DNA from 4 places in the Janthinobacterium woesei genome. Region 1 is predicted to be linked to each of the others. Evidence: predicted binding sites of a transcription regulator. Region 1 holds the regulator's gene; each other region holds the start of a gene.
What was found. The regulator sigma-54, encoded in region 1, starts transcription at its own class of promoters, with help from an activator protein. The targets are predictions, from matches to a motif close to TGGCANGNAANCTGCTTT.
Positions count from the first base shown of each region.

Region 2: the regulator sigma-54 is predicted to act here: its motif matches at 2,742-2,759, upstream of prpB (methylisocitrate lyase).
Region 3: the regulator sigma-54 is predicted to act here: its motif matches at 3,227-3,244, upstream of urtA (urea ABC transporter substrate-binding protein).
Region 4: the regulator sigma-54 is predicted to act here: its motif matches at 1,820-1,837, upstream of ACQ4W6_RS02245 (CmpA/NrtA family ABC transporter substrate-binding protein).

Region 1 is NZ_JBNYXW010000001.1:219,873-225,114, forward strand. It holds gene lptC (LPS export ABC transporter periplasmic protein LptC) at 1-527, shown strand, start outside; gene lptA (lipopolysaccharide transport periplasmic protein LptA) at 553-1,146, shown strand; gene lptB (LPS export ABC transporter ATP-binding protein) at 1,146-1,901, shown strand; gene ACQ4W6_RS01030 (RNA polymerase factor sigma-54) at 1,906-3,384, shown strand; gene hpf (ribosome hibernation-promoting factor, HPF/YfiA family) at 3,454-3,813, shown strand; gene ACQ4W6_RS01040 (hypothetical protein) at 3,955-4,152, shown strand; gene rapZ (RNase adapter RapZ) at 4,153-5,016, opposite strand.
Region 2 is NZ_JBNYXW010000017.1:69,000-74,241, forward strand. It holds gene acnD (Fe/S-dependent 2-methylisocitrate dehydratase AcnD) at 1-470, opposite strand, end outside; gene prpC (bifunctional 2-methylcitrate synthase/citrate synthase) at 485-1,639, opposite strand; gene prpB (methylisocitrate lyase) at 1,791-2,678, opposite strand; gene ACQ4W6_RS19785 (hypothetical protein) at 3,021-3,269, opposite strand; gene ACQ4W6_RS19790 (hypothetical protein) at 3,406-3,642, opposite strand; gene ACQ4W6_RS19795 (MBL fold metallo-hydrolase) at 3,820-4,677, shown strand; gene ACQ4W6_RS19800 (M20/M25/M40 family metallo-hydrolase) at 4,756-5,242, opposite strand, start outside.
Region 3 is NZ_JBNYXW010000010.1:73,337-78,578, forward strand. It holds gene urtC (urea ABC transporter permease subunit UrtC) at 1-245, opposite strand, end outside; gene urtB (urea ABC transporter permease subunit UrtB) at 245-1,846, opposite strand; gene urtA (urea ABC transporter substrate-binding protein) at 1,920-3,173, opposite strand; gene ACQ4W6_RS13180 (DUF4349 domain-containing protein) at 3,378-4,172, opposite strand; gene ACQ4W6_RS13185 (DUF2760 domain-containing protein) at 4,491-5,060, shown strand; gene ACQ4W6_RS13190 (Hsp70 family protein) at 5,057-5,242, shown strand, end outside.
Region 4 is NZ_JBNYXW010000002.1:101,841-107,082, forward strand. It holds gene ACQ4W6_RS02235 (CoA-acylating methylmalonate-semialdehyde dehydrogenase) at 1-1,005, shown strand, start outside; gene ACQ4W6_RS02240 (ANTAR domain-containing response regulator) at 1,074-1,727, shown strand; gene ACQ4W6_RS02245 (CmpA/NrtA family ABC transporter substrate-binding protein) at 1,903-3,093, shown strand; gene cobA (uroporphyrinogen-III C-methyltransferase) at 3,108-3,878, shown strand; gene ACQ4W6_RS02255 (CHASE domain-containing protein) at 4,121-5,242, shown strand, end outside.

The DNA of each region.
Region 1 (5,242 bases):
TGCTCGAAGTGATGAACAAGAATAACCAGAATATCAATGCCAGCAAGAATCTGGACGAACCCGATTATTTCATCACCAATTTCAGCCTGGTGCGCATGGATTTGACGGGTAAGCCCAGCTATATCGTCTCGGGGACCAAGCTCACGCATTACCCGGCTGACGATTCATCCGATATCGACCAGCCTTTCGTGCGCAAGCTGACGCCCGGCATGCCGCCGCTGAACATGAATGCGGAACTGGCGCATATCGACCAGGGCAATACCCGGCTGCAACTGCACCGCAAGGTCGTGATCGACCGCGTGGCCAGTCCCAAGTCACAGAGCCTGACCTTGAAAACGGAAGCACTGACGGTGTTTCCGGACGAAGAGCGCATGGAAACGGATGTGCCCGTCGATATCTTGACGGGTGCCTCGCGCATCAACGGTGTGGGCATGAAGGCCAATAACGCCACCGGCGTGGTGGAAGTACAGAATGCGCTGCGCATCGTCCTGCCGCCGAAAACGCGCCCGGCCGCAGCGGCAAAATGACAGAATGAAACAAGGAAACCATACTATGAAGAACATCTTGCTGTTGACCCTATTCTCGACCGTTTGCTCGCTGGGCGTGATGGGCACGGCGCATGCCGAGAAGGCCGATTCCGAGAAGGAAGCTGTCGTCACGGCGCGTAGCGGCCTGGTCGACGACATCAAGCAGACGAAGACCCTGACGGGCGACGTGGTGCTGGTCAAGGGCACGCTGACCATGAAGGCGGGCCGGGCCCTGATCACGGAAGATCCGCAGGGCTACCAGTTCATCACCTTCTGGGCCGATCCCGGCAAGCTGGCCACGTTCCGCCAGAAGCGCGACGGCGCCGGCGACCTGTGGGTCGAGGGCGAAGCGGAGCGCGTGGAGTACGACAACAAGACGGAAGTGGTCAAATTGTTTTCCAAGGCCAAGCTGACGCGCCTGGAAGGCACGAAAGTGACCGATGTGGCCAATGGCGCCTTCATTTCGTATGACAGCCGCAATGAAGTGTTCAAGATGGAAAATTCGGACAGCGGCACCAGCACCCCGGGCGCCGGCAGCGTGCGCATGGTGATCCAGCCGAAGCCCAAGGCACCCGCAGCGGAGAAAGCGCCTGCGGCGCCCGCGCCAGGAAAGAAATAATGGACAATACACGTTGCGGCAGCACCCTGATCGTTCGCGGGCTGCAGAAAACCTATGGCAAGCGGCAAGTCGTACATGATGTCTCGCTGCAAGTCGAATGCGGCGAAGTGGTGGGCTTGCTGGGACCGAACGGCGCCGGCAAGACCACCTCGTTCTACATGATCGTTGGCCTGGTGCCGTCCGATGGCGGCACCATCGATATCAGCGGCGTGGATATTTCCCGCCTGCCGATCCACCGCCGCGCGCAGATGGGCCTGTCCTACCTGCCGCAGGAAGCGTCCGTGTTCCGCAAGCTGACGGTGGAAGACAATATCCGCGCCGTGCTGGAAATCCAGACCTTCGAAGGCCGCCTTTTGACGAAGGCCGAGATCGAGGAGCGTCTGGACAAGCTGCTTGCCGACCTGCAGATTGAAAAGCTGCGCGAGAACCAGGCACTGTCGCTGTCCGGTGGCGAGCGCCGCCGTGTGGAAATCGCCCGCGCGCTGGCCACCGACCCGCGTTTCGTGCTGCTCGACGAACCATTCGCCGGTGTCGACCCGATCGCCGTGATCGAAATCCAGCGTATCGTGCGTTTCTTGAAGGAGCGCAATATCGGCGTGCTCATCACCGATCATAATGTACGCGAGACGCTGGGTATTTGCGACCGTGCCTACATCATCAACCAGGGCTCGGTGCTGGCGTCGGGACGCCCCGACGACATCATCGCGAACGAGTCGGTACGCCGGGTCTATCTGGGCGAACACTTCCGCATGTGAGCCAATGAAACAATCATTGCAGCTGCGCACTTCGCAGCACCTGGCACTGACGCCGCAGTTGCAGCAATCGATACGCCTGTTGCAATTATCTACCCTAGAATTGCATCAGGAGCTTGAGCAACTGTTGACGGACAATCCCCTGCTCGAACGCCTCGACGATCCGCTCGACCGCTCGCTGCGCCTGCTGTCCGATGGCGCCTTGAGTTCCACGGCCGCGCCAGCGGAAGCGCCGCCATTACCGCCCGGCCAGGAAGCGCCTGCCGCAGCGGCCGAAGCGGAACCGTTTGACGGCGAGGCGGGCGATAGTCCGGCTGCCATGGAGGGCGGCGACAACGACTGGAGCGAAGCGAGCCGCGGCAAGGCGCCCGACGACGAAGATTCCCGCCCGCAACTCGAAGCCCACCACTGCACCCTGCGCGAGCACTTGATGGAGCAGATGCGCGTGACGGTGCTGGAATTGCGCGACCGCGCGCTGGTCGAGCTGATCATCGACGCGCTCGACGACAATGGCTACCTGGAAGAGTCGCTTGACGACATCCTGGCGCGCCTGCCCGAAGAGCTGGAAATCGACGTCGACGAGCTGCGCACGGCGCTGTCCCTGCTGCAAAGTTTCGATCCGTCCGGCGTGGGCGCGCGCAATGCATCCGAATGCCTGGCGCTGCAAATCAAGCGTTTTCCGCACATCGCCATGGTGACGCGGCGCATGGCCCTCGTCATCGTGGAAAAGCACCTGGCCTGGTTTGCCCAGCGCGATTTCAACAAGCTGAAAAAAGCCCTCGATTGCGACGATGAAGACTTGCGCGAGGCGCAGACGGTCATTCGCCTGTGCAATCCGCATCCGGGCGCCGTGTTCGCCTCGGACGTGTCCGATTACGTGGTACCCGACGTCGTCGTCAAGCGCGCCCGCAATGGCTGGCAGGTGACCCTGAACAACGACGTCATGCCGCGCCTGCGCGTGAATGCCATGTATGCCAATTTGTTGAAGCAGGGCAAGGGCGAAATTGCCATGGGTGCACAGTTGCAGGAAGCCAAGTGGCTGATCAAGAACATGCGCCAGCGCTTCGACACGATCTTGCGCGTGGCGCAGGCGATAGTAGAACGACAAAAGAATTTTTTCTCGCATGGCGCCGTTGCCATGCGTCCCCTTGTGCTCCGTGAAATAGCTGATACACTGGGTTTACACGAGAGTACTATCTCGCGGGTAACAACCCAAAAGTACATGCTGACCCCGCATGGCATGTTTGAGTTGAAATATTTCTTTGGTAGCCACGTCGCGACCGAAGCGGGGGGCGAGGCGTCATCGACGGCGATACGGGCATTGATCGTGCAACTGACAGGAGCAGAAGACCCTAAAAATCCTTTATCCGACAGTAAGATTGCGGACATGCTGGGAGAACAAGGCATGGTGATTGCGCGACGGACTGTTGCCAAATACCGGGAAGCGTTGAAAATTCCGCCAGTGAGTCTGCGTAAGTGCTTGTAGTTTTTTCGGTTCCTCTGCGGGCCGGATACGATGGATACCGCACGAACCCGATCATCTTTAGGAGTGTGTATGAATCTCACCATCAGCGGACATCATCTTGAAGTGACACCAGCCATCCGTGAATACGTACAAACGAAACTGGAACGCGTGAAACGTCATTTCGATCAAGTCATCGATATTGCCGTGATTCTGACCGTCGACAACCTCAAAGAGAAAGAGAAACGCCAAAAGGCTGAAGTCAACCTGCGCCTTAGTGGTAAAACTGTGTACGTGGAAAGCCTGTCGCAAGACCTGTACGCCGCGATCGATACCCTGATCGACAAGCTGGACCGGCAAGTGATGAAGTACAAAAGCAAAGTGCAAGGGCACGGTAAAGAGGCGATCAAGCATCTGCCAGACAACTCGGAAGACGAAGTCGCCGCCGTGTAAACGGCCTGCCGCTTCCAACCAGTTGTGATCAACTAAGGGCGCATACATACTGCGCCCTTTTTTGCGCCCTGCGGAACGCAATCTGGGCGGCGAAGGCGCTAGTATGTTGTCACTCTCACTTCTTTCCTGCCTCCGAAAGCCTTGAATTGCCTGTCGCTGGAGATGGCGCGCGTGGCGCTGGACCGCCACTTCGGCGCCGGCGCCGGTTCCGTGGCGGCCATGCGCCTACGCTCGCCGCTGATGATGTCGGTGACCCTGGAATTGCTGCAGCGGGGTGCGCATCTGGGCCTGGCTGATTGCCTGCGCATGGAATGCACCCTGGTGCGCCACCTCGATTAATCAGGAGCGTTCGCGGTGGCGAAGGACGACTCTTTCGTTCGCGCCGAAATACTGCGCCAGCCGTTCCGCCATGTACACCGAGCGATGCTGGCCGCCCGTGCAGCCCAGGGCCACCGTCAGGTAGCTGCGGTTGTCGGACTTGAACGATGGCAACCATTTTTCGATGAAGGCGCGGATGTCGGCTAGCAGTTCCAGTGCACTGGGCTGTGAGTCGAGAAAGGCGATCACGGGAGCGTCGCGCCCGTCGAGTGGCCGCAGGGCCAGGTCGTAATACGGATTTGGCAAGGCCCGCACATCGAAGACGAAATCGGCGTCGAGCGGCACGCCCAGCTTGAAGGCGAACGATTCGAAGAACAGGGTCAGCGGCGCGCGCTCGGTGGCGATGATTTCCTTGATCCAGCCACGCAGCTTGTTGGCGCTCAGTTCCGACGTATCGATCACATGGCCCAGCTGTTCGATGGTCGACAGGCGCTCGCGCTCTTCCGAAATGCACTCGATCAGGGTGCGGCGGCTGGCCGGATTCTGGTTTGGCCGCAATTCGTGCGACAGGGGATGGCTGCGCCGCGTTTCCGAGAAACGCGCCACCAGCGAATGCGTGGTGGCTGTGAGGAACATGACTTTCACGTCATGCCCCTGGTCGCGCAGCAGGGCCACGTTGTGTGGCAGGCTGGCCAGCGATTCGGCGCTGCGCGCATCGACGGCCACGGCTAGCTGTGGCGTGCCTTCGTCGAGCAAGGTTTGCACTAGGCTGGGCAGCAAGGCTGGCGGCAGGTTGTCGACACAATAGTAGCCGGCATCTTCCAGCACATTGAGCGCGACGGATTTGCCGGAGCCGGATATTCCGGTAATAAGGACGATATGCATACGCCGATCATACAATAAAGATCGACGTTCTGCCCCTGCGGCAATTATCTTTACAGATTATTGCAATTGAGGCTGTAGTGTTGGTTATGAAAAATTATGATATTGGCGCCAGTAACTAGTCGCCACTCATGGCGAGTCGTTGGTGTAGCAGGGACTTCGGAGAGCATGGCTCTCCACCTGCGCAACGGTCCTCGCTTGCAAGCGAGGACTCCATTGCAGACTAGTC
Region 2 (5,242 bases), on a different contig from region 1:
TTCTTGGTCCAGTCGATGAAGTCGAAACGGTCTTCATTGCGGCGGTCTTCGATGGCGCGGTTCTTGGCAAAGGCATCGGGGTCGAAGCCGCCGCATTCGACGGCCAGCGAATGGTCGACCACCAGTTGCGTCGGCACGACGGGGTTGACCAGCGCCGGGTCGCCGCCCTGGGCCGCGATGGCGTCGCGCAAGCCGGCCAGGTCGACCAGGGCCGTCTGGCCCAGGATGTCATGGCAGACGACGCGCGCGGGGAACCATGGGAAATCGAGATCGCGGCGCCGTTCAATAAACTGGCTCAGCGAAGCGTTCAGGGTGGCCGGGTCGCAGCGGCGCACCAGGTTTTCGGCCAGCACGCGCGAGGTGTAGGGCAAGCTGGCGTAGGCGCCTGGCGCGATGGCATCGACGGCGGCGCGCGTGTCGAAGTAGTCCAGCCCGGTTCCCGGCAAGGGTTTGCGGTACAGGGTGTTCATCATGTTGGCACTCATTATTTGCGGTCCTTGATCGGCACGAATTCCAGGTCTTCCGGGCCGACATAGTTGGCGCTTGGGCGGATGATCTTGTTGTCGATGCGCTGCTCGATGATGTGGGCGGCCCAGCCCGAAGTGCGCGAAATGACGAACAGCGGCGTAAACATCGCCGTCGGCACGCCCATCATGTGGTACGACACGGCCGAAAACCAGTCCAGGTTAGGGAACATGTTCTTGATTTCCCACATGACCGTTTCCAGGCGCTCGGCGATGTCGAACATTTTCGTGGAACCGGCTTCCTGGGACAGCGAACGCGCCACTTCCTTGATGACTTTATTGCGCGGGTCGGAAATCGTGTAGACGGGGTGGCCGAAGCCGATCACCACTTCCTTGTTCGATACGCGCTCGCGGATGTCCGCTTCCGCTTCGTCGGCGTTGTCGTAGCGCTTTTGAATATCCAGCGCCACTTCATTCGCGCCGCCGTGTTTCGGGCCGCGCAGCGCGCCAATGGCGCCCGTGATGGCCGAATGGATGTCCGAACCCGTGCCGGCGATGACGCGGCTGGTGAAGGTGGAGGCATTAAATTCGTGTTCCGCGTACAGGATCAAGGAGGTGTGCATGGCTTTTTCCCACGACGCCGAGGGTTTTTCGCCATGCAGCAAGTGCAGGAAGTGGCCGCCGATCGAGTCGTCGTCCGTTTCCACTTCGATGCGCTTGCCGTTATGGCTGTAGTGGTACCAGTACAGCAGCATGGAGCCGAACGAGGCCATCAAACGGTCGGCGATGTCGCGCGCGCCCGGCGCGTTATGGTCGTCCTTTTCTGGCAAGGCGCAGCCCAGGACCGACACGCCCGTGCGCATCACGTCCATCGGGTGGGCGGCGGCGGGCAGCGCTTCCAGCGCCGCTTTCACGCTTGAAGGCAAGCCGCGCAAGGACTTCAGCCTGGCCTTGTAGCCTTTCAGTTCGGCGGACGTCGGCAGCTTGCCGTGCACCAGCAGGTAGGCGATTTCCTCGAATTCGCAGCTGTCGGCCACGTCCAGGATGTCGTAGCCGCGGTAGTGCAAATCGTTGCCGGTCTTGCCGACCGAGCACAGCGCCGTGTTGCCGGCAGTGACGCCGGACAGGGCGACGGATTTTTTAGGCTTGAAGGGGGCGGCTTGCGGTGCGTTCATTGGTTTCTCCAAAATATAATAGTAATTTATAACGCCTGACAAAACCGTAGCGAGCGGCAGTGAGTTGTGGCTAAGAAGCGCAGCTGTGCTGGAGCACAGCGAGCATCGCAGGCCGCAAATCGCGACGCGCAGTAGGTTTGGTCAGGTGTTTTTATTTCTTTTGCGCGGCGAACAGTGCATCGAGCTTTTGCTCGAAATCGTGGTAATTGATCGATTCATACAGCTCCATGCGCGTCTGCATGGTGTCGACGACATTCTTTTGCGTGCCGTCGCGGCGCAGCGCCTTGTAGACGTTTTCGGCCGCCTTGTTCATGGCGCGGAAAGCAGACAAAGGATACAGCGCCAGGCCCACGTGGGCGCTGCGCAGTTCGTCCAGGGTGAACAGCGGCGTAGCGCCAAATTCCGTGATGTTGGCCAGGATAGGCACGTTGACGGCCTTGGCGAAAGTGGCGTACATGTCCAGGTCCGTGATCGCTTCCGGGAAGATCATGTCGGCGCCCGCTTCGACGCAGGCGACGGCGCGCTCAAGCGCAGCTTCCAGGCCATCGACGGCCAGCGCATCGGTGCGCGCCATGATGACGAAGTTCGGGTCCGTGCGCGCATCGACGGCCGCCTTGATGCGGTCGACCATTTCTTCCTTGCTGACAATTTCCTTGCCCGGACGGTGGCCACAGCGCTTGGCGCCTACCTGGTCTTCGATGTGCAGGCCGGCGGCGCCGAACTTGATCATCGATTTGACGGTGCGCGCCACGTTGAAGGCGGATGAACCGAAGCCCGTGTCGGCGTCGACCAGCAGCGGCAGGTCGCACACATCGGTGATGCGGCGGATATCGGTCAATACGTCGTCCAGGCTGGAAATGCCCAGGTCGGGCAAGCCCAGGGAGCCGGCCGCGACGCCGCCGCCGGACAGATAAATGGCCTTGTAGCCAGCGCGCTTGGCCAGCAAGGCGTGGTTGGCGTTGATGGCGCCGACGACTTGCAGCGGGGATTCTTCCTGGACGGCCTTGCGAAATGCGGCACCTGCGGAGTATTGAGTCATGTATGCACCTTATGGGGTATCGGGTCGTCCCGAATGTTTCATGGACTTGCTATGAGGATCAGTATTGCAAATGCCGTGCCAGGGCGATGCGGCGTTGCGGAAAACGCCACGCGGCAGAGTAAAAACGCAGGGAAACAGCCGCAGGCGGGCGTTACGTGGCTGTCACGCATGGCAACATGCGCTGTCACACTGGATGCTTGAGATGTTTCATTTTTGCTTCATTATTTCACATGAAACATTATTGAAACATGCAATACGCACAGGATTGCACGATGCAGCAGGGCGCGCAAAGAAAAACAGCCGGCGAAGGCCGGCTGCAAGCGTGAAAAACAAGACAGGAAACTAGGCCAGCCGCACCAGCGGATTGGCGATGATGTTGTCGATCTGGCGCACCGCTTCTTCGCAGGCTGCGGCAATGGCGCCGTCCTCGTCGTCGCGCACGAACTGCATGGTCGAGCCTTCGAAGACTTCCAGTCCTTCCTCGGTGGCGCGTTCGATGTCGCAGCTGGCTGACCATTTGCCATCGGTGGTGGGCACGACCAAGGGAACGATTTCCCAGCCTTTATAGTGAATTTTAGAACTGCTATCCATGGGTGCCTCCATATGAACTGACTCAATATTGTAAATCGTAGCATGAAGCGCAGCCGGCGGCGATATGTTTCACGCGCCATGTTCACGCGCCGCGCCGCGATCAGGCCAAACTTCTGGCTAAACGATTTACGCTGGCTCAAGGGCGCAGCAAGTTATCCACTTCCGTCTTGGCCACTTCCAGCCCGGCCAGGCATGCCGTCTCGGGGGCCTGGTAGCCACCCAGGGTGCGGCTGCGCGTGATGGCCTGCGCCTCGGATTCACCTTCGCGCTGCAGGCGGTAGCTAAAGTCCCACAAGTCGCCATTGTCTTTTTGCGGGGTCACGGAAATCGTAAAACCGCGGTATTGCTCGCTGCGTGCAGTGGTATCGTTCATGAATTCCTCCTTGTAGGAATGAGATTACCACGCAGCAAGGCGCAGGGTGCGCACGGCTGTATAGCGTGCAAGCCCGATCCCTTATCTGTTTTTTGCATGACAAAAGCTAATTCACAGCATTTTTTTAGCGAACTGTGACGATATAATGGCGCTCCCTCTCCGCACCTTGCCGCCGTGATGACTCCTCAAATCCAAGCCTTCTTCGACCCGACCACCGCCACCGTCACCTATGTCGTCTACGCAGCCGATGGCCTGGACTGCGCCATCATCGATTCCGTGCTCGACTACGATCCGAAGGCGGGCCGCACTTCGACCACGTCCGCCGACAAGGTGATCGCCTTCGTGCGTGAACACGGCTTGCAATGCCGCTGGCTGCTGGAAACCCACGCGCATGCGGACCACCTGTCGGCCGCGCCCTACCTGCAGCAGCAACTGGGTGGCGACGTGGCCATCGGTGCGGCCATCCAGACGGTGCAGCAAGCCTTCGCCAAGGTGTATCACCAGGACGGCGCCAAGGCTGACGGCTCGCAGTTCGACCAGCTGTTCGCGCCCGACCAGGTGTTTCATATCGGCAAGCTGGAAGTACGCGCCCTGCACGTGCCGGGCCACACGCCAGCCGACCTGGCCTACCAGATCGGCGACGCCGTGTTTGTGGGCGACACCCTGTTCATGCCGGACGTGGGCTCGGCCCGCTGCGATTTTCCCGGCGGCTCGGCCGCGCTGCTGTACCGTTCCGTGCAGCGCTTGCTGTCGCTGCCGCCGCAAACGCGCTTGTTCATGTGCCACGACTACCCGCCCACGGGCCGCGAGCCGCGCTGGGAAGTGACGGTGGCCGAACAGCGCGCCAGCAACATCCATTTGCGCGACGGCATCACGGAAGAGCAGTTCGTGGCCATGCGCACGGGCCGCGACGCCACGCTGGACATGCCGACCCTGATCCTGCCGGCGATCCAGGTCAACATCAATGCGGGCAAGCTGCCCGAGCCGGAAGAAAACGGCGTGCGCTATCTGAAGATACCGCTGAACGCGATCTGATTTCCCTTCTTACCCCAAGGGCAAAGCCCGGGGCCGCCCCCTGAGGGTACGACCCGCTGCTACGCCTGGCGCCAGACTTTACTCGCCCTGCTCCGGCGCCCGTCCGATCTCGCCATCGATATTGGCCAGGAACCAGGCCAGCGACGACATCAGCGCCACGTTGCGCTTCAGGTTATCCGGGTCGACCTTGTCCAGTGTGTCGGCCGGCGTGTGGTGGTAGTGGAAATAACTGTGGCTGTCGACCAGCGGCTCGAAACTGGGCACGCCGCCCGTTTCAAGGCGGTGCAAGTCGCCCGTGCCCAGCGCGTCGCGGCGGGTGAATGCGTGCGCGCCCATGGGCTGCAACGCGGCGCGCAGGGGCGCGAACAGTTTTTCCGCTTTCGGCCCCACGCTGGCGAGGATGCCGAACGGCCGGCCAGCGCCGCTGTCCATCTCGATGGCCGCATACTGCTTGCCCAGCGCCTGCTTGTGGGCCTCAAAATACGCCTGGCCACCACGGCCGCCGTTTTCCTCGTTCATCCAGGCGATCACACGGATGGTGCGGCGCGGCCGGTAATCAAGCTTT
Region 3 (5,242 bases), on a different contig from region 1:
AACACGCCATGGCCCAGCGACAAGATGCCCGTGTAGCCCCAGACCAGGTCCAGCGCCAGCGCGGCCAGTGCGTAGCACATGAACTTGCCCACCAGCGCCACCGTGTAGGCGGACACATGCAGCGCATGCCCTTCGGCAAAGATCAAATTGAAAATCGGCAAGATTGCCGCCAGCACCGTGCAGGCGGCAATCGCCATCCAGACAGGCCGTGTAAACAAGCCTTCTTTCCTTGTGATGGAGGTCATCATTCGACGCTGCGTCCCTTCATGGCAAACAGCCCCTGCGGCCGGCGCTGGATGAAAATGATGATGAACACCAGGATGGCGATCTTCGCCAGCACGGCGCCCGCCACCGGTTCGAGAAATTTATTCACTTCGCCCAGGCCCAGCGCGGCGATCACGGTGCCGGCTAGCTGGCCCACGCCGCCCAGCACCACCACCATGAAGGAATCGACGATGTAGCTTTGCCCCAGGTCCGGCCCCACATTGCCCAGCTGCGACAGGGCCACGCCGCCCAGCCCGGCGATGCCGGAACCGAGGCCGAAGGTCAGCATGTCGACCTTGCCCGTGGCCACGCCCACGCAATCGGCCATGCGGCGGTTTTGTGTGACGGCACGCACGAACAGACCCAGGCGCGTCTTGTTCAGGATCAGCCACACGGCCACCACGACAACGATGGCAAAGGCGATGATGGCCAGCCGGTTGTAGGGCAGCACGAGGCCGCCCAGCACCGTGACGCCGCCCGACATCCAGGCAGGATTGGCCACTTCCACGTTTTGCGCGCCGAAGATGGTACGCACCGCCTGCATGAGGATCAGGCTGATGCCCCAGGTGGCCAGCAGGGTTTCCAGCGGCCGCCCGTACAGCCAGCGAATGACCGTGCGCTCCAGCAGCACGCCGACCAGGCCGGCGACGAAAAAAGCGGCCGGCAAGGCGGCCAGCAAATACCAATCCTGCATGCCCGGCAGGTAACTGCGGAAGAACAGCTGGCACAGATACGTGGTGTAGGCGCCTATCATCAGCAATTCGCCGTGCGCCATGTTGATGATGCCCATCAAGCCAAAGGTGATGGCCAGCCCCAGCGCAGCGAGCAGCAGCACGCTGCCCAGCGAGATGCCGTAAAACACATTGCCGGCAAATTCCATGCGCGCCACCCTGCCCTTGATCTGGCGCAAGGTCTCGATGGCGGCCAGCTGCACGGCTTGGTCCGGTTCGTGCGCGCGGCCGTCCGCCCCCTTTTCCAGCATGGCTTGCAATACCGGCAGCAGGCGCGCATCGCTGCTGCCCGCCAATGCCTGCACGGCTTGCTTGCGCGTGGCGGCGTCCGGCGCATGCAGGTTGGCGCTGGCGATCAGCACTTGCAGGATTTGCCGGATTTCGCCATCGCCTTCTTGCGCCAGCGCCTTGCGAATCAGGGGAATTTGTGCAGGATCAACAGACTGTTGCAGCTGCTGCGCGGCCGCCAGCCTTTGCGCCCGTTCCGGCGCCAGCAGCGTCAGGCCCGACATGGCGCCCGCCACGGCCGCGCGCAAGCGGTTGTTGACTATCACGCCGTCGATGCCATCGGGCACGGCCAGTTGCTGGCCAGTCGATGGATCATAGGCTTGCTCGCCGTCAACGATGTAGAGCTTGCCGTCGGGGGTTGCATAGACAGCCTCGTCCTGCAAGGCTTGCAGCAAGCGGGCCGCGTCCGGCGTGGCCAGCGCGGCAATCTGCGCCACGGCGGCCACGCGGGCTTCAGGGTCGTCACCTGCCAGCGGTGTCAACAGGCCGGCAGGGATGACCGCCTGCGCCAAGGACGACAGGCACAGGCAGGCGACGGCCAGCAGCGATGTGAATAGCCTCATTGATATCCCGGGAAAACGTTGATGGTCAACGCCACCGGACGCAAACCCGGCAGCGGCAGCGGCAGGCGTCGCTCTACAGCTTCTGCTTGCCCTCATTGCCCTTGATAAACGGGCTCCACGGCTGGGCGCGGATCGGTTCCCTGGTTTTCCACACGACATTAAATTGCCCATCGGCCTTGATCTCGCCGATCATCACGGGCTTGTGCAAGTGGTGATTCGTCGCATCCATGGTCAGGGTAAAGCCGGACGGCGCCTTGACGCTTTGGCCCGCCATGGCGGCGATCACCTTGTCCGTATCCGTCGATTTCGCCTTTTCCACGGCTTGCGCCCACATGTGGATGCCCACGTAGGTCGCTTCCATCGGGTCGTTCGTCACCACCGAGCCCGCGTTCGGCAACTTTTGCGCCACGGCATAGGCTTTCCACTGCTTGATGAAGGCCGTGTTGACGGGATTTTTGACGGATTCGAAATAATTCCACGCGGCCAGGTGGCCCAGCAGCGGCTTGGTATCGATGCCGCGCAGCTCTTCCTCGCCCACGGAAAACGCCACCACGGGAACGTCGGTAGCTTTCAGGCCGGCATTGCCCAATTCCTTGTAGAACGGCACGTTCGAGTCGCCATTGATGGTGGAAATGACGGCCGTCTTGCCGCCGGTGGAAAATTTCTTGATATTGGCGACGATGGTCTGGTAGTCGGCGTGGCCGAATGGCGTATAGACCTCGCTGATATCGCTATCCTTCACGCCTTTGCTTTTCAAGAAGGCGCGCAGGATCTTGTTGGTGGTGCGCGGATACACATAATCCGTACCCAGCAGCACAAAGCGCTTGGCCCCGCCGCCATCCTTGCTCAGCAGATATTCCACGGCCGGGATCGCCTGCTGGTTCGGTGCGGCGCCCGTATAAAACACATTCTTTTCCAGCTCCTCGCCCTCGTATTGCACGGGATAGAACAGCAGGCTGTTGAGTTCCTTGAAGACCGGCAAGACCGATTTGCGCGACACCGACGTCCAGCAGCCAAACACCACGGCAACCTTGTCTTGCGCCACCAGCTGGCGCGCTTTTTCCGCGAACAATGGCCAGTTCGACGCGGGATCGACCACCACGGCTTCCAGCTTCTTGCCCAGCACGCCGCCCTTGGCATTGATTTCGGCAATCGTCATCAGGGCAACGTCTTTCAGCGACGTTTCAGAGATGGCCATGGTGCCCGACAAGGAGTGCAAGATGCCCACCTTGATCGTGTCGGCGGCAAAGGCTGCCTGCGTAAAGGTGGAGGTGGCCAGGGCCAGTGCGCCTGCGGCTGCCGCTTTCAGGATGATGCGTCGTGACATGGGGACTCCTGTGGTGGTTACGTGGGTGTCAATCAAGGGCATACATTGTTGTTAAAGCAGAATGCATGCCAGCATCTTTGCCCAGCGGGCATGGTGCACGCGCCACGCCGTGGTGCACGCACGACATTGCCGCCCGAAAAAAAACCCGGCTGCACAAGGACTGTGCAGCCGGGGTCTTTTTGCCGTAGAACGGTGCGCGCGCAGTTAGTCCTTGCGCGGCGCCCCTCGCAGGCGGCGCCAGCCCTTGCGCCCCAGCGGGAACAGCAGCACGAAAGCGAGCAGCCACGGCAGGATATACGCCATGGCCGTGATGGCGTTAGCCACGCCTGCCGACAGGTTTTCCGTGAAATTACCCAGCGCGCGCTTGATGGGCGTCCAGAACGAATGCTTGCCTTCGGCGCTGATGGCCACGTTCAGCAAGTCCGTATCGATGCGCTGCATCAACAGGGCATCGGCCGCCGTCGCCTGCTCCAGCTCGACTTGCACCGTGGCCAGTTCCTTGCTCACCTTGATCAGGGCATCGACATTCACAGCCGAGCGCTGTTCCAGGTCTTGCAGCTGGGCCTGGTATTGCTTCAGCATTTCCAGGCGCTTTCTGTTATCGAGCACAGGACGGCCCAGGTCTTCCACCTTGGTGCCCTCGCTGGTGACCTCGCCTTCGGCCGAGACCAGCGCGACGAGCTTCTTGATGCCCGCCGGCTTGGCGCGCATGCTGATGCGCGCGTGCACATAGCGGCCGCTGTCGAGGCTGGAATCGAGTAGCAGACAGCCATTTTCCGTATCGGCCTTGCAGGCGGCCAGCACTTTTTCATACAGGGGCCGCACTTGCGCCTCGTGCGCGTCGACGCTGACGCTATGCTCATAGGCCAGCAATTGGCTGCCCTTTTCCTTGCCGTCGAGGCGCGCGGCGCTGGACTGGCCGCCGCTCTCGCCCTTGCTGCCGCAACCGGCCAGGATAATGAGACCAGCCAATGCCAGCAATGTCATGCGCTTGTTCATGTAGTCCTCTTGTCAAGATGAAGGCCCTGCTTGCGCCAAGCTTATTGCCACATGAAAACCATGAGGAAAAAACAAGGGGCGATTTTAGTCGAAAGACACGTCTATCCACTGTTCTCTTGCGCTAGCGCAATAAAAATGCGGACTTTTTGCCGCAGTGGGAGGCCGCTGCAACTTTGGCGCCGGCGCCGTAACTGGTATCATGCGGGCAAACGCCAGCCGGCGCCTGTGCAACAGGGCCGGCGCATGCACCACCTTGCGAAGCGGCCCGGCCACCCCGCACCGCCGACGCCTCCCTACAGATCAGAGAAACGAGTTCCCATGAGCACATCATCGTCCCACCCATCGTTCTGGCGCAGAGTCCCGCTGGCCTTTGGCGCCTTTTTCAGCACCCTGTCGGACGCCGCCTATGCGGCCCGCGTGGAAAAGCTGTCACTGCCCGAGGCCGCACCTGTGGCGCCGGTGGCCCCCGTGCCGACGCCGGCCGCCGCTCCCGTCATCTTGAAAGAAGCCACGCCGGATGCCGCCCTGCAATTGCTGGCACTGCTGCAGCGCGAAGCGCGCCTGATCGACTTTACCCAGGAAAACCTGGGCAGCCATGCCGATGCCGACATCGGCGCGGCCGCGCGCGTGGTGCATGAAGGCTGCGCCAAGGTCATGCGCGACTATTTCAGCATCGAACCGGTGCGCCAGGAAGCCGAGGGCAGCCGCATCGTGCTGCACGATGGTTTTGACCCGGCCAGCGTGCGCCTGACGGGCAACGTGGTCGGCTCGGCGCCATTTACGGGCACCTTGAGCCATCGCGGCTGGCGCGCAGCCAGCGTGCGCCTGCCAAAATTGAGCGAGCAGCACGACGCCGCCATCCTGGCCCCGGCCGAGGTGGAACTGTGAGCGACGTAATCAACAACAGCCCCCGCTACGCCATCGGCATCGACCTGGGCACCACCCACAGTGCCCTGTCCTATGTCAACCTCGATGAAAGCGACGGCGAAAAGTCCAGCCACGGCGTGCTGAAAGTGCCGCAACTGTCGGCGCCAGGCACCGTCGAAGACCTTTCACTACTGCCATCGTTT
Region 4 (5,242 bases), on a different contig from region 1:
ATTGCCTGCGGCAACACCTTCGTCTTGAAACCGTCGGAGCGCGACCCGTCGGCCAGCCTGCTGCTGGCGCAACTGCTGACGGACGCGGGCTTGCCTGACGGCGTCTTCAACGTGGTGCAGGGCGACAAGGAAGCCGTCGATGGCTTGCTGCACCACCCGGACGTGCGCGCCGTCAGCTTCGTCGGCTCCACGCCGATTGCCGAATACATCTACGCCACCGGCTGTGCGCAAGGCAAGCGCGTGCAAGCCCTGGGCGGCGCGAAAAACCATATGGTCGTCATGCCGGACGCAGATATCGCCCAGACGGTCGATGCGCTGATGGGCGCGGCCTTCGGTTCGGCTGGCGAGCGCTGCATGGCCATCTCGGTGGTGGTGGCGGTGGGCAATGTGGCCGATCAACTGGTCGACGCGCTGGTGCCGCGCATTGCGGCGTTAAAAATCACGCAGGGCATGGATTTGCAGGCCGAAATGGGCCCCGTGGTGACGCAGGTGCACAAGGACAAGATCAGCGGTTATATCGCCACCGGCGTGCAAGAGGGCGCGAAACTGGTCTGCGATGGGCGCGGTTTCGTCTTGCCGGGCCACGAACAGGGCTTTTTCCTCGGTGGCAGCCTGTTTGACCACGTCACGCCCGCCATGACGATCTATAAAGAGGAAATCTTCGGCCCCGTGCTGTGCATCGTGCGCGTGCCCGATTTCGCCACGGCGCTGGACCTGGTCAATGCGCACGAATACGGCAACGGCACGGCCATCTACACGCGCGATGGGGGCACCGCGCGCGAGTACACGCACCGCGTGCAAGTAGGCATGGTGGGCGTGAATGTGCCGATTCCCGTGCCGATGGCCTTCCACAGCTTCGGCGGCTGGAAGCGCAGCCTGTTTGGCGACCATCACGCGCATGGCCCGGAATCGGTGCGTTTCTACACGAAACAGAAAGCCGTCACGCAGCGCTGGCCCGCTTCCACGGCTGCCGGCGCCGAGTTTGCCATGCCGACCTTGAAATAAGAGAAACGCGTCTGGTTTGATTCTTGCTTGCTACAGTGGTTATTGTTTAGCCACTGTAGATAGCTCCCATGACGTCCAGCCGTACCCAGCCAGCGCTTGATCGACCCCTGCGCATCGTTGTCGTCAATACCATCATCGAGCACGGCGTGCACGAGAATGCGGCATTGGCGGCACAAGTGCAGCGCGGCAATGCTCTGCGTATCGGCTTGCTGGAATCGGGCTTTGACATCGTCGCCTCCCTGCCTGCCGACCTCTACCTTCCTGAGCGCATCGCGCAGCTGCAGCCCGATCTCATCATCATCGACGCCGAATCGGACGCGCGCGACGTGCTCGAGCACATCGTCATCGCCACGCGCGAAGAGCGCCGCCCTATCGTGCTATTCACGCAAGACGGCGCCACGGCGAGCATCGATGCGGCCATGGCGGCCGGCGTTTCGGCCTACATCGTGGCCGGCTTGCAGGCCGAGCGCATCCTGCCCGTGCTCAACGTGGCCCTGGCGCGCTTTCGCCAGGAAGAGAAATTGCGCGCCGAATTGCTCGACACGCGCCACAAGTTGCAGGAACGCAAGGTCATCGAGCGGGCCAAAGGCCTGTTGATGACGCATCACGGCTTGACGGAAGAGCAGGCTTACCAGCGCCTGCGCAGCATGGCCATGAACAAGAAGCTGAAACTGGCGGACATTGCCCAGCGCATCATCGACGTGGAGGACTTGCTGGGATGAGGTATCCACGTGCCTTTCATGATGCATTCTGGTGCGTTGCACCATTTCAGTGCATTTCCAGCCGCTATGCACGGCAAATCATCTTGCGTTGCTGGCACGCTCTTTGCTGCTCGGTGAGGGTAGCCTGGCCACGGACGGTGGCGCGGCAAGATGGCATCTTTCAGCAAGGAATGGTATGACAAAGCAAGCGGGCAGCCAAGCAGGAAGCAGCGCCCACGTGATGCGGTCCATGCATCCGGAAAAACAGACGATACGCGTCGGCTACCTGCCATTGACCGACTGCGCCTCGCTGGTGATGGCATCGAAGCTGGGCTTCGATGAACGATACGGCATCAAGATCGAGCTGAGCCGCGAGATGTCGTGGGCTGGCGTGCGCGATAAATTGAACAGCGGCGAGCTCGACGCGGCCCACGTGTTGTATGGCCTCGTGTATGGCGTGCAGATGGGCATCGGCGGGCAGCACAGTGACATGGCTGTGTTGATGAACCTGAATCACAGCGGCCAGGCAGTGACCCTGTCGGCGGCGCTGGCGCGCGAGGGCGCCCACGATGGCCCATCCCTGGCGCAGCACATGCGCGGCGCGGCGCGGCCATTTGCGTTTGCGCATACTTTTCCAACGGGCAACCATGCAATGCTGCTGCAGTACTGGCTGGCCGCGCATGGCATCGACCCGCTGCGCGATGCGCGCGTGATGACGGTGCCGCCGTCGCAGATGGTGGCAGCCTTGCGCGCCGGCCAGATGGATGGTTTTTGCGCGGGCGAACCGTGGGGCTACAAGGCCATCGTCGATGGCGTGGGCGTGACGGCTGCCACCAGCGGGCAGATCTGGCCCGACCACCCGGGCAAGGTGCTGGGCACCAGCGCCGCGTTTGCGCGCCAGCATCCGAACACTTGCCGCGCCCTGATCGCCGCAGTGCTCGACGCGGGGCGCTGGATCGACGCCAGCGATGAAAACCGCATGGCCATGGCGGCCACCCTGGCCGACCCCGCCTATCTGCATACGCCGCAGGAAATGCTGGCGCCGCGCATCCTCGGCCATTACCAGGATGGGCTGGGCAAGACGTGGGACGAGGCGCACGGCTTGCGGTTCTACAACGGCGGCGCCGTCAATTTTCCGTATCTGTCGGACGGCATGTGGTTCATGACCCAGCACCGGCGCTGGGGCTTGCTGCGCGAGGAACCCGATTACCTGGCCGTGGCAAGGCAGGTCAGCCGCATCGACCTGTACCGCCAGGCGGCGGAAATGACGCAGACGCCCTTGCCAGCGTCGCCCATGCGCACATCGACCCTGTGCGACGGTGCGGTGTGGGATGGCAGCGCGCCGGAAGCGTATGCGGCGTCGTTTGCCATCGGCCATTTTTTCTGACTGGAGATTTCATCATGGCACAACAAGGTAGCGTAACGCTGGTCGGTGCCGGTCCCGGCGACCCGGACCTGCTGACCCTGAAAGCCGTGAAGGCCATCGCACGCGCTGACGTGGTGCTGATCGATGACCTCGTCAATCCCGCCGTGCTGGCGCATGCGGCGCCTGGCGTGCGCGTGGTCGAAGTGGGCAAGCGGGGCGGTTGCGCCTCCACGCCGCAAGCCTTCATCGAGCGCTTGATGCTGCTTGAAGCGCGTGCGGGCCTGCACGTGGTGCGCCTGAAAGGGGGCGACCCGTATCTGTTTGGCCGTGGCGGGGAAGAGCGCGCCTATTTGCGCAGCCACGGCGTGGCAGTCGAGGTGATACCGGGTATCAGCAGCGGCCTGGCCGCGCCGGCCAGCATCGGCGTGCCGCTGACGCACCGCAGCTGGAGCCAGGGCGCCATTTTCGTCACGGGCCATGGCAAGGATAGTGCCTCGGAGCCGAACTGGATTGCGCTGGCGCAAAGTGGCCTGACCCTGGTTATCTATATGGGCGTGGCGCGCGTGGCTGCCATCCAAGCGGGCTTGCTGGCCGGCGGCATGGCGCCGGGCACGCCGGTGGCCGTGGTGCAATCGGCCAGCCTGGCCGCGCAGCGCCAGTTGCTGAGTACCTTGCACGATTTACCTGCCGACTTGCTGGCCAGCGGCCTTGGCAGCCCCAGCATCATCGTCGTGGGCGAAGTGGTGCGCTGCGCCGATGCCTGGGATGCGCATGGCGCGGCAAACCTGTTGGCCGCTTCCGCCTGAGCTGCGTATCGGCCGCCGTCCAGTCACTTCGTTTCAACGAGCGAGCGTTGTCCATGCTGCCTTGCCAGCGCCGCACAGTCGGCCTGGAATACCTTCCCGTACAAGCATTGACCATCATTGACAACCATTGCGCGTGCTTTTTTTCATGTGCACACGCGTGGCGCAGGAGCTTTGATAGTATCCTCGTACTTGCTGTGCGGGATTGCGCCCCACATTCGAGGAACCGGAATAAGCGATCGACAATGCACACTTTGAGCAAAGGCGGGACGGCAGCGGGCATCAGGATCTGGGCGGCAGGCGTGCTGCTGGCGCTGGCGGTGGGCGGTGCCCTGTATGCGGGGGCGGCGCGCACCGTCGATGATGACGCCGAACAGCGTTTCGACAACCTCACGCATGGCGCCCAGCATAGCCTGGCGACGCGCGTGAAAGGCTATGCCGACCTGCTGCGCGGACTCGAAGCGCTGTTTCGCACCAGCGAAAACCTCACGCGCCGGCAGTTCCACGATTACGTGGGCGGCCTCGATATCGCGCGCCAGTTTCCCGCCATCGAATCGGTCAACTATGCCGTTGCGCTGACGCAAGCCCAGCGCGCCGCCTTTGTCGTCGGCGTGCGCACGGACACCAGCCTGGCGCCGCGCGGCTATCCCGCCTTCACCATCCGCCCGCCCGGCGAGCGGCCAGACTATACGGTGCTCACCTACCTGGAGCCCGATTCCCTGCTGGCCGAACGCATGGGCGTCGATATCGGCGCCAATGCGCTGGTGGCGCAGGCCTTGGCCCAGGCGCGCGACAGCGGCGAGGTCAGCGCGTCGGGCCAGGTGATCATGATCAAGGGGCCGCCCGCGCACGTGGGCCTGGGCATGCGCCTGCCTGTGTACCGCAACGGCATGCCGCAGGGCAGCGTGGCCGAGCGCCGCGCCGCCTACCAGGGTTCGGTGGGCATCGGCTTTGGCGTGGCGCAACTGGTGCACAGCGCGTTCGAACGCAGCGCGCTCGAGCCGCTGCACCTGACCTTGTATAGCGCCGCCGACCCCGTGCCTGCCGTAGGCATCTTGCGCATCACGCCGCAAGACCGGTTGCTGTTCAACGATGACGGCGACCTGGCGGCAGCGCCGCCGCAAGCGGGCAGCGATGCCGCTTATTTCGACCAGGTGCTGCCCGTGACGTACCAGGGCGGCCTATGGAAAGCCCATTTTCGCGTGCGCAAGGCGGAGCTGTACAGCGGCTTTGACCGCTATTTTCCGTGGCTGGCGCTGGCCGTCGGGGTGGCGGGCACCTTGCTCATTTATGGCTATATCTACACCCTGTACCGCTCGCGCCGCAGCGCCGTTGCGCAGCGCACCCTGCTCGACACGGTGCTCGAC